Regions from separate parts of the Micromonospora sp. NPDC052213 genome, predicted to be linked through region 1. Evidence: riboswitches for the same ligand, from Rfam matches in the RefSeq annotation. Region 1 holds a riboswitch; each other region holds the start of a gene.
The links. A riboswitch is a leader RNA that binds a small molecule or an ion and turns the genes downstream of it on or off. The one in region 1 is predicted to bind cyclic di-AMP.
Positions count from the first base shown of each region.

Region 2: another riboswitch for cyclic di-AMP. It lies ahead of AB0L34_RS31555 (NlpC/P60 family protein); the one in region 1 lies ahead of AB0L34_RS15885 (hypothetical protein).
Region 3: another riboswitch for cyclic di-AMP. It lies ahead of AB0L34_RS17980 (hypothetical protein); the one in region 1 lies ahead of AB0L34_RS15885 (hypothetical protein).

Region 1 is NZ_JBFAVI010000055.1:8,750-12,384, reverse strand. Features, by position in the region: gene AB0L34_RS15900 (STAS domain-containing protein) at 1-78, shown strand, start outside; gene AB0L34_RS15895 (hypothetical protein) at 114-263, opposite strand; gene AB0L34_RS15890 (SRPBCC family protein) at 341-808, shown strand; gene AB0L34_RS15885 (hypothetical protein) at 960-2,021, opposite strand; cyclic di-AMP (ydaO/yuaA leader) riboswitch at 2,035-2,166, opposite strand; gene AB0L34_RS15880 (cation diffusion facilitator family transporter) at 2,320-3,237, opposite strand; gene AB0L34_RS15875 (AAA family ATPase) at 3,329-3,635, opposite strand, start outside.
Region 2 is NZ_JBFAVI010000236.1:4,378-8,012, forward strand. Features, by position in the region: gene AB0L34_RS31550 (peptidoglycan recognition family protein) at 1-1,345, opposite strand, end outside; cyclic di-AMP (ydaO/yuaA leader) riboswitch at 1,585-1,721, shown strand; gene AB0L34_RS31555 (NlpC/P60 family protein) at 1,734-2,774, shown strand; gene dcd (dCTP deaminase) at 2,846-3,424, opposite strand; partial or broken gene AB0L34_RS31565 (pyridoxamine 5'-phosphate oxidase family protein) at 3,503-3,635, shown strand, end outside.
Region 3 is NZ_JBFAVI010000068.1:1,167-4,801, forward strand. Features, by position in the region: gene AB0L34_RS17970 (hypothetical protein) at 1-151, opposite strand, end outside; gene AB0L34_RS17975 (YibE/F family protein) at 568-1,911, shown strand; cyclic di-AMP (ydaO/yuaA leader) riboswitch at 2,078-2,209, shown strand; gene AB0L34_RS17980 (hypothetical protein) at 2,213-3,232, shown strand; gene AB0L34_RS17985 (carbonic anhydrase) at 3,443-3,635, opposite strand, start outside.

The DNA of each region.
Region 1 (3,635 bases):
GGCCTGCTCGGCCTCTTCGGCGCCCCCGAGCCCTACTACGCCGGCGCGCCCGCTCCCGAGGTCCTCCCCGGCGCCTGACCCGCCGGCAGGGTCCCGCCGGTGACCCGGTGGCGTCAGTCGTCGCCGAGGCTCGACAGATTGATGTCGGCTGCCTCGGTGACCGCGCGGATCGCCGTCCCGGAGGCGTAGCCGTCGGCCAGCAGGGCAGGTCGCTGCCCGGCTGCACCTGTCGACGACCGGCCGGGCGGGTCGACGGCCGGCATCCGCGCGGAGCGGCACACCGTTGCCAGCGCGCCGCCGGTGCGCGACGATCGGGCGACGGCGACGGTGGGGAGACGGCGTGATCAGGCGGGATTCCTTCAGCTACACCGTCCAGGCGCGCTGCTCGCTCGCCGACGCCGCGGGGTTGCTCGCGGACCCGGCCCGGCAGCAGGACCTGCACCCGCTGATCGTCCGGGTCCGCCGGGTGTCGCCCCGTCGCGGCGCGCGGGCCAGCTACCTCATCACCGACCGGCTGGCCGTCGGGCCGCTGCGCCTGCCGGTCACCTACCGGGCCGACGTCCTGGTCGACGGGCCGGACGAGATCGTCACCGTGGCCCGGCAGTGGCCGGCCACCACGGTGCGCAACCGGACCCTACTGCGGGCCGAGCCGGACGGCGTGGTCCGGATCGACGTCGAGATCACCCTTGCCGCGCCGGTTCCGCTCTTCGGCTACGCCTTCCGCCAGGCGCGCGCCGCCCACCTGGGGCTGGCTGCCCGGCTCGGCGTCGCCCTGGGCGGGCACCCGCCGGAGTCACCGCCCGGCTGAGCCGGGCATCGACGACACGGCGAGTCCCCCGGCCGTCGGCCGGGAGGTGGCGGCGGGAAGGCGGTCGGCTTCGCCGTCCAGGTCGCGCTGGCGGCGACGTGGCGGCGACGGACGCCCCGGTGACCCGCGAGCGGGTCACCGGGGCCGGGCGTCAGTAGACCGACAGGTGCACGTGGTTGGTGTGGTCGCTGGACGGGTCGCCGTTGGCCCCGCTGTACGACTTCCAGCCGCTGCTGGGCAGCCAGATCTGCCTGTACCAGATCACGTAGAGCACGGCGAGCCGGTCGGCGTTCTTGACGAAGTACGTCGCCAGGTTGTTGCCGTACGTCCTGTCGCCGCCGGTGGCGTCGCCGCCGAACCCGCTCTTCTGCGCCGCGAAGTCGCAGGCCCGGCCCTTGGGGTGCTCGCCGGAGCCGCCGGGGCGGTAGCAGGAGACGTAGCGGGTGAAGCCGGCCGCCTTGGCCTGGTTGAGCGCGTGCAGGGTGCGCGGGGTGATGCAGCCGTCGGCGGGGGTGGGGTCGTTGACGCTGCACGACTCGGACGGCCAGGACCCGTCGGAGTTGCGTGGGGCCGGCTTCGCCGTCGCGGTGGAGCTGCCGCCCGGCCCGCCGCCGCTTGCCTGCGACCGGTTGGCGACCGTCAGCGCCCGCTCCGCCTGCTCCTTGCGCTTGGCCATCACCGTGACCTGCTTGCGCTGTTCCCGGATCTCGCCGTCCAGGGCGAGCTTGGTGCGGGTGGCCTGGTCCCGGGTCTCCTGGAGCTCGCGGAGCGCCCGGTCCTCGTTGGCGGCCACCGCGTCGAGGGCGGCGGCCCGGTCCATGAAGCCGTCCGGCGAGCTGCTGTTGAGCAGGGCGGACGCCACCCCCAGCCGGCCGGTCCGGTAGGCCACTCCGGCGATCTCGCCGACCTTGTTGCTCCGCTCGGTCAGCTCGCTCTCGGTCGTCTTGAGCTGCGCGGCGAGCTGCTGCTGCCGCTTGACCGACGTGTCCAGCGCCCGCTTGGCGTCCAGGTAGCCCTTGCTGGCGGCTTCGAGCTGGGCCCGCAGGGCGGGCGTGCCGCCCTCCTGGTCCTGGCCGGGGGCCGCGGCGAGCAGGCCGGCCCGGGAGGCGGCCGCCGCGGGAGCGGTGGTGACCGGGGCGACCGCGGCGCCGAGGGCGAGCGTCACGGCGATCAGGGCCGCCAACCGGGCGGCGCGTCGTCGTACAGGTGCCATCACTGGCATACACGTGTCCTTCCGTCAGCCGCCGACCGGGTTAGCTGACGGGTTCGGGACGGAAGATCCCTACCGCTGACGCGGATGCACCCCACGAACATGGTTCCCCGGTTCGCCCCGCCGGGCGATTAGGCGGCGGCCACCGCCGGCACCGGTGGGTGCCGCCTGGCGGAGGCCGGAACCGAGCCTACCGGTGCCGGTGTGACTGGTGCAGCGCACGTGACCGAGGGTGCCTGTCCGCTTACCGTCAAATCCGACATAAGTCAACAATACTCTCCCAGATTTAAGGCTGTGCTCATTACCACTCAACCGACCCGCAGGCCCCGGGAGACGCCCCCGGCTCGATCTGCAACGTCGCGTGCTCGATCTGGAAGTCCTCGTGCAGGGCCGTCCGGGCCGCGGTGAGCACCGCGCCGACCTCGGCGCCGGGCTCCATGGTCAGGTGTGCCGAGGCCACCTCCATCCCGGAGGTCAGCGTCCAGACGTGCAGGTCGTGCACCTCGGCCACGCCGGGCACGGCGGCCAGCCGGTCGTGCACCCTGGTGACCTCGAGGTGCTCCGGCGCGGCCTGCACCAGGATGCGCAGCGCGGCGCGTCCGAGCCGCCAGGTGCGGGGCAGGATGAACATCCCGATCGCCACCGCGACCAGCGGGTCCGCCCACCACCAGTCGGTGACGGCGATCAGCAGGGCCGCGCCGATCACGCCGAGTGAGCCCAGCAGGTCGCCCAGCACCTCCAGGTACGCGCCCTGCATGTTGATGCTCTCCTTCGCCCCGGACCGCAGCAGGGCGAAGGCGGCCACGTTGGCGAGCAGGCCGAGCACGGCGACCGCGAGCATCGGGCCGGCGAGCACCTCCGGCGGGTCGCCGAACCGGCGTACGGCCTCGACGACCACGTAGACCGCGACGCCGGAGAGCAGCACGGCGTTGGCCAGGGCGGCCAGCACCTCCAGCCGGTAGAGGCCGAAGGTGCGCTGCGGGTCCGCGCCGGCGCGCCGGGTCGCGGTGATCGCCGCGAGTGCCATGCCGATGCCGAGCACGTCGGTGAACATGTGCCCGGCGTCGCTCAGCAGAGCCAGCGAGCCGGTGCGGAAGGCGGCCACCGCCTCCACCACCATCAGGGCGCCGAGCAGCGCGAACGCCGCCCAGAGGCGGCCCCGGTGGCGGTGCGCGGCATTCGCGACCGACCCGTGGTGGTGGTCATGACCTGCGCCCACGCGCCCACCTTCCGTCACCCGTCCGGACCCGGTTCAATCTATGCTCACATCGCAATATGTGCAAGTGACTGCCGGCGGCGGCCGGGACGACTCAGCCGGTCGGGTCGACGGTGGTCAGCCGCTGGGTGGCCCGCGACAGCGCGACGTAGAGCGTCCGTACGCCCGAACCCGGGTCGGCCCGGATCTCGCCCGGGGCGACCAGGACCACGCCGTCGTACTCCATGCCCTTGGCCTCCAGGCTGGTCACCACCTGCAGGCGCGGCGCGCCCAGCCCGCCCAGCCACCCGGCCACCTCGTCCCGGCGGGGCACCGGGGTGATCACGCCCACGGTGCCCTCCACCTCGGCCAGCAGCGCCGTGGCCGCCGTCACCACGGCGGTCTCCAGCTCCGCCGGCGGC
Region 2 (3,635 bases), on a different contig from region 1:
TGGTGACCAGCCCCGTGTGCGGCGTGCCGGTCGACGTGAACGGCGCCTTGAGCAGGTCGAAGTAGTGCGACCAGTCCCAGTACGGGCCCGGGTCCCAGTGCATGCCGCGCACGGTCGAGGCGACGGTGCCGGGGACGTTGTCGTGACCGATGATGTGCTGCCGGTCCAGCGGGATGTTGTACCGCAGCGCCAGATGGCGGACCAGCTTGGCGGAGGTGCGGTACATCGCCTCGGTGTACCAGGTGCCGTGCCCCGCGAAGCCCTCGTGCTCCAGGCCGATGGACTTGGCGTTCACGTACCAGTTGCCGGCGTGCCAGCCGACGTTCTTGGTCTTGATGTGCTGGGCGATGTGGCCGTCCACCGAGCGCAGGGTGTAGTGCCAGCCCACCCGCCTCGGGTCCTTGACCAGGTTGACGCTGGGCCCGAAGTAGCCCTCGGTGTCGTGGATGACGATGTACTCGATCTTCTGCTGGGCCGGCCGGTCGGCGAGGTCGTGGTTGCCGTAGTCACCCACGGTCGGGCCGTACTGGGCGTAGGGCGCCGGGATCCACTCGCAGGAGATCGTGTCGGGGCACTCCAGCCCGTCGGGCCGGGCGACCTTGCGCAGGCCCAGCCGGTCGAGCCAGGAGCGTTCCGGCTGCACCGCGCTGGCGGGGAGGGTGACCCGGTGCCCGTCGTCGGTCAGCCGGCTGTCGCCGGCGCCGATGGTGGCGTACACCTCGTTGGCGAAGGCCGCCGCGGCGTCGGCGCTGTCCGCGCCGGAGTACCGGGCCACGGCGCCGTACCAGGCCGCCGGGTCCGTGTCGGCGCCGACCGGGGCGCCGATCTCCTTCTGGTACGCGGCCAGCAGCGCCGCGCCGCCCCGGATGTTGGCCGTGGCGTCCGTGCGCAGCGCCTCCTCGCTGGCGCCGGTCAGCCCGGCGGCGGCGTCGAGCGTCCGCAGCGAGGCTTCGGCGGGAGGCTGGGCGGCCGGCGGCTCGTGCGCCTCGGCCAGGGACGGGCGGGAGTCGTCGCCCCGCGGGTCCTCGGTGCCCTCGTCGTGGTGGGTGCCCCCGGGCAGTGCGGCGACGTACTCCGCGTCGGTGAGGTGCATCGGTCCGAAGCCGCCGCTGGTGCTCGGCGTTCCGGCGTTGGTGTCCCAGCGGGACTGCAGGTAGGAGACTCCGAGCAGGACGCTCTCCGGCACGCCGTACTCCGCGGCCGCGGCGGCGTACTGCTGCTGCCGGTCGGTCGTCGATGCGGCGGCGGCGGTTCCGGCGGCGGTGAGCGGCGTCGCCGCCAGGGCGGCCGCCACGGCGGCGGCCAGCAGGACGCGTCTGCTCCTCGATGTCGCTGACAGGTGCATCAGACCCCCAGGTCGGACGGGCGAATGTGGGGCCACCTTCGCCCCGGGCGCCACCTCCGGTCAATACCTTTCCATGCGTCACTTACCGAAGAAGGAAAATTTCGTCGCCGGAGGTACTCGCTCCCACCGGCCGGCACGAATACGGTGTGTCACGGCTCGATGGGTTGCGGATCGATAACGACCGTCTCTACTCTGGTCATTCGTCGGCCGGCGACAGTCCGCCCAACCGGGGCGGTAACGGTCCGACACCGCCGAGTCGCTCCCGAGCGAGCCGGGGACCCAGGTACCCCGGGGTGAATCCGCAGCACCTGCGGTAGGGCGTCCCCTTCCCGCCCGAACCCGTCAGCTAACCCGGTAGGCGGTACGGGAAGAAGGAGTACGGAGCCCGGTGGCACACCATGCCCCGCGGCCACCGTCGGCACGGTCGGCACCCGCCGGCCCGACGACGGCTGCGCCGCGCCCACGCTGGTACCGCTGCACCACCGCCCTCGCCGCCCTGGCCGCGTTCGCCGTCGTCCTGACCGGCGGCGCCACGGCGGCCCACGCCGAACCGACGGTCGCCGAGATCGAGCGCCAGATCGACGAGGACTGGAACAAGCTCGAACCGATCATCGAACGGCACAACGCCACCCGCCAGGACCTGGCCGCCAAACGCAGGCAGGCCGACGCCCTCGCCAAGCAGATCAAGCCCCTGGAACGGCAGGTCGAGCAGGCGATGGAGGAGGTCAGCGCGCTGGCCGTCCGCGCCTACAAGGGCGAGAACGTCTCCGCCGTCAACGCCCTGCTGGGCAGCCGCTCGCCCGACCAGATGGTCGGCCAGCTCGAACTGCTCGACCGGTTCGCCCAGCACCAGCAGCAGGACGTGCGGCAGGTCGCCGAGTTGCGCGACCGACTGGCCGAGAAGAAGGCCCCGCTCGACGAGATGGTCGTCCAACTCGGCCGGACGGAGGCCCAGCTCGCCGCGAAGAAGAAGCAGATCAACGCCGAGATCGACCGGCTGCAGAAGCTGCGGCTGCGGATCTACGGCAGCGGCGGCGGCGGTTCGCTGCGCCCCGCCCCCTGCCCGGCCAGCTACCCGGGTGGCGGGGCCGGCACCGCGGTCAAGTTCGCCTGCGCCCAGATCGGCAAGCCCTACGTCTGGGGCGCCGAGGGCCCGAACGCGTACGACTGCTCGGGCCTGATGCTCGCCGCCTGGGCGAAGGCCGGGGTCTCGCTGCCGCACAACGCCGCGCAGCAGCGCCGGGTCACCGCGACCGTCACCCGGGGCGAGCTGCGCCCGGGAGACCTGGTCTTCTACTACAGCGACCTGCACCACGTCGGCATGTACGTCGGCGGGGGCTGGGTGGTGCACGCCTCCCGAGCCGGGGTGCCGGTGAAGATGAAGAAGGTCGACGACGGCCCGATCCACAGTTACGGCCGCCCCGGCTGAGCGGGTGAGGAACGGGCCCTTCCTGACGCACCCGGTGGCGGAAGGGCCCGCGCCTCACGGCGACCGTCGGGTCAGCGGGTCGGCCAGGTGCGCCAGTGCTGCCAGGAGCGGCTCGGGGTCGGGCCGCGCTGCCCCTGGTAGCGCGAGCCGTAGACGGCCGAGCCGTACGGGTGCTCGGCCGGCGACGAGAGCCGGAAGATGCAGAGCTGACCGATCTTCATGCCCGGCCAGAGGGTGATGGGCAGGTTGGCCACGTTGGACAGCTCCAGCGTCACGTGGCCGGAGAAGCCCGGGTCGATGAAGCCCGCGGTGGAGTGGGTGAGCAGGCCGAGCCGTCCCAGGCTCGACTTGCCCTCCAGCCGCCCGGCGAGCTGGTCGCCGAGGGAGATCACCTCCAGCGTCGAGGCGAGCACGAACTCGCCCGGGTGCAGCACGAACGGCTCGCCCTCGGGCACCTCGACCATCGACGTCAGGTCGTCCTGCTGCATCGCCGGGTCGATGTGGGTGTAGAGATGGTTGTTGAAGACCCGGAAGAGCTTGTCCAGGCGGACGTCGATGCTGGACGGTTGCACCAGCGTGGGCTCGAACGGCTCCAGCGCGAGCGTGCCCGCCTTGATCTCGGAGACCAGGTCGCGGTCGGAGAGCAGCATCGCACCACCTTAGCGAGCGATGTGCGTGACCTGCGTGTCGGACTACCTGTTCGTACACGTGTTCGATAGAATGTCGGCATGGCTTCCTGGTCCGAATTCGCCGCCGACGAGCCCCGCCTCGCCGACGGGATCCGCTCCCTCATGCAGCAGTACGGGCCGGGCTTCGGCTACCTGGCCACCGTCCGCGCCGACGGCGGGCCCCGGGTCCATC
Region 3 (3,635 bases), on a different contig from region 1:
CGGCAACGGCGTGCGCGGAGACCTCGGCGGGATGGCCCACGGCGTGCGAGCCGTGGCCGAGGGTGTGCATCGCGGCCAGGCCGAACAGCGTGCCGACGAGCAGCAGCAGCCGGGCCCATCGCCCCGCCGTCACCGTCGCCGCCGCCCGCACACCGACCACGGTAGCCCCCGGGGCCGGTGCGTCCGGGGGCGACCGGCGCACCCGACGGCGAATCCGCCCCGGACGAGACCGCCAGGTCGGCCACCACGGGACGGTCGACCGGCGGCGCCCGGACGGTGACCGGGTTGCCGGACGGGACGGCCCGCGGCCGACACCAGCCCTCACGACCTGCGGCCGGATGTCGGGATGGCTACCATTCGGCCGGTGGCCCTCCGCACTCCGCGCCGTCCGCACCGCCGCCCCGACCGGGCGACGGTGTCGAGCGACCGCGACCGGCCGGGCCGGGCCGTCGCGGCGCGTGACCGGCCCGCCACGCCAGGGCGATCCGCCGCGGCGGTCACCCGGGCACGCCGAACCGGCCGGCCCGCCGGCACGTACCCCGCCCTGGATTCGTTGGGAGACACTCGATGGGCGCCGACCACACCCGTCCCGCACCGTCCGCCCCGCCGGGGGTGCGGCGGATCCTCGTCGCGACGGTGGTGCCCCTGTTCGTCGCCACCCTGATCGCGGCCCTGCTGCTCTGGCCGTGGGACGCACCGGACGCCGCGCCCGGCACCGATCCGCCCCGCCACCACGGCACGGTGACCCGGGTGGTGACGGAGCCGTGCCCGCCCACCCCCGAGGCGCCGGAGGGCGCCGCGGAGGGCCCCTGCGGCACCGTGACCGTGCGCGTCGACGACGGCCCCGACGCCGGCCAGCAGGTGGAGACGCCCGTACCGGCAGGGCCGGGGGCGCCGACGGTCGCGGTCGGCGACGAGATCGTCCTGGTCCAGCTCACCGATCCCGCCGACCCCTCGGCGAGCGCCTACAACATCGCCGAGCACCAGCGCGGCAAGCCGCTGCTCTGGCTGGTGGTGCTGTTCGCCGCCGCGATCGTCGCGTTCGGGCGGTGGCGGGGGCTCGCGGCGCTGGCCGGCCTGGCGGCGAGCTTCGCCATCCTGCTGACCTTCGTGCTGCCCGGCATCAGCGCCGGCAGCCCACCGCTGCTGGTCGCGGTCGTCGGCGCGGCACTGATCATGTTCGTGGTGCTCTACCTGACGCACGGGGTGACCGCGCAGACCTCGGTCGCCGTGCTCGGCACGCTGGGCAGCCTGGTGCTGACGGGCGTACTCGGCACGATCGCCACCGCGGCGACCCACCTGACCGGGTTCGGCAGCGAGGACGCCACCACGCTGTCGATGTTCCAGGCCGACGTCGACCTGCACGGCCTGCTGCTCGCCGGGATCATCATCGGCTCGCTCGGCGTGCTCGACGACGTCACCGTGACGCAGGCCGCGACGGTCACCGAGCTGGCGCACGCCAACCCGGGGCTGTCCCGGATGCAGCTGTACCGGGCGGCGACCCGGGTCGGCCGCGCGCACATCGCCTCGACGGTGAACACCATCGTGCTGGCGTACGCCGGGGCCTCGCTGCCGGTGCTGCTTTTGCTGACCGCCGACTCCCGGGCGGTGAGCCAGATCCTGACCAGCGAGTTCCTGGCCCAGGAGATCGTCCGCAGCGCGGTCGCCACCCTGGGCCTGATCGCCGCCGTGCCGCTGACCACCGGGCTCGCGGCCGTGGTGACCACGGCCGGCCGGCGCGGCGGCGAGTCAGCCGACCGCGGCGCACCCCCGACCCCGCCGGCTCCCCGGCCGGCGGCCGACCGCTCCGAGGCGCTGGAGGCCCTCAGCGGGCCGCGCGCCGGAAACGCCCCCTCCGCCGCCCCCGCCGGGTGGCCCGACCGCGACGGGAGCACGGACACCGCATGGTGAAACTCCTCAGCGTGACCGATCAGGACGTCCCGCCTGATAAACGCGTCACTGGTCACCCTCCGCCGCTACGAAATAACGCATTTAGTCGGCTTAGGGACGTAGATCCCCGGCAGGGCTCTCGGGTAACCTCGCTGCCGGTCACCGCCGAAGGCGCGCAGCGGCGCCTGCGGTGCCGCCGCCCAATCGCCGCCAGGCGAGCCGGGGACCCAGGTACGTGGGGTGAATCCGCGACAGCGGTAGGGGCCACTTCCGCCCCGAACCCGTCAGCTAACCCGGTCGGCGGTCGACGGAAGGGAAAAATGTGACGGCACCCCTACGCCGCTGGTTGACCCCTGTGGTGGCCGTGATCGCCGCCCTGGCCGTCTTCGCCGGGCCCCTCCAGGCGGCGGCCGCACCCACCCCGCCGCCCCAGCCCTCCGGCCACGGGGACGACGAGCCCAAGCTGCTCAACGACCTGATCGAGGCGCGGAACCGCAACTACGTCCAGGCCAAGGCGAAGCTCGCGAAGTCGAAGAAGCGCCAACTGGAACTGGCCCTGGAGGTCGACCGGGCGCAGGCCGACCTGGCAGCGCTGGCCCCGCAGGTGAGCCAGATCGCCGCCCAGTCCTACCGGACCGGGCGGATCGGCGCGGTGTCGATGCTGCTGGACACCGCCAGCCCCGACTCGTTCGTCAAGCGCGCCGCCGCCCTCGACGAGCTGAACCTGGTCAACTCCAAGAAGCTCGCCGAGGTGAACGCGGTCAAGAACCGCGCCGAGCAGGCCAAGCTGGCGCTCGACGCCGAGGTTCGCGAGCAGACGAAGCTGACCAACGAGATGGCCCGCGGCAAGCGCGAGGCGGAGAAGGCGCTCGCACTGGTCGGCGGCAGGGGCCTGACCAGCGGCAAGGTGGTCGCCACCTCGCCGGTGGCCCGGATGGCACCGGGTCGTACTGCCGACGGCGACTGGAAGCCCCTGTCCTGCACCGAGAACGACCCCACCACCTCCGGCTGCATCACCGCGCGCACGCTGCACATGTACAAGGAGGTCAAGCGGGCCGGCTTCAACCGCTTCGTCGGCTGTTACCGCTCCGGCGGGCCGTACGAGCATCCGAAGGGCCGGGCCTGCGACTGGTCGCTGCAGCGGAGCGGCTTCGCCCCCTGGCACAACGACGACACCTACATGTACGGCAACAACCTGACCGCGTTCCTGGTCCGCAACGCCGACCGGCTCGGCATCTACTACGTGATCTGGAACCGGCAGATCTGGTTCCCGGCGACCGGCTGGAAGTCCTACAGCGGCCCGTCGAACCATACGGACCACGTGCACGTGTCGCTGCTCTGACGGCAGCCAACGACAGGGCCGCCCCGCAGTCGCGGGGCGGCCCTGTCGGCGTCTGTCGCCGTGTCGGCGTCCACGGCCGGTGGTCGCCCGTGCCCTGCCGGCGTCTGTGGCCCTCGTCGCCGGGCGTCTGTAGCCCTCGTCGGCGGCGCTTGTGGCCCTCGTGAGCGGGCGTCGGGCGGCCGGGCCGGGGCGGGCGAGCGCGGGAACCGGTCAGGCGAGGGCGGCGCTGGCGGCCGGCTGTGCCCCGTCGACCGCGCCCGGCCCGGTGGGCGCGGCGGCGACCCTCCGCGCCTCGCCGGGCACGGCGGTGACCGCCCGCGCCTCGCCGGCGGCCAGCCGGTACGACATGCCCACGACGGCGCAGCGCCCGGCGGCCACCTCGGCGGCGAGCACGGCCGACCTG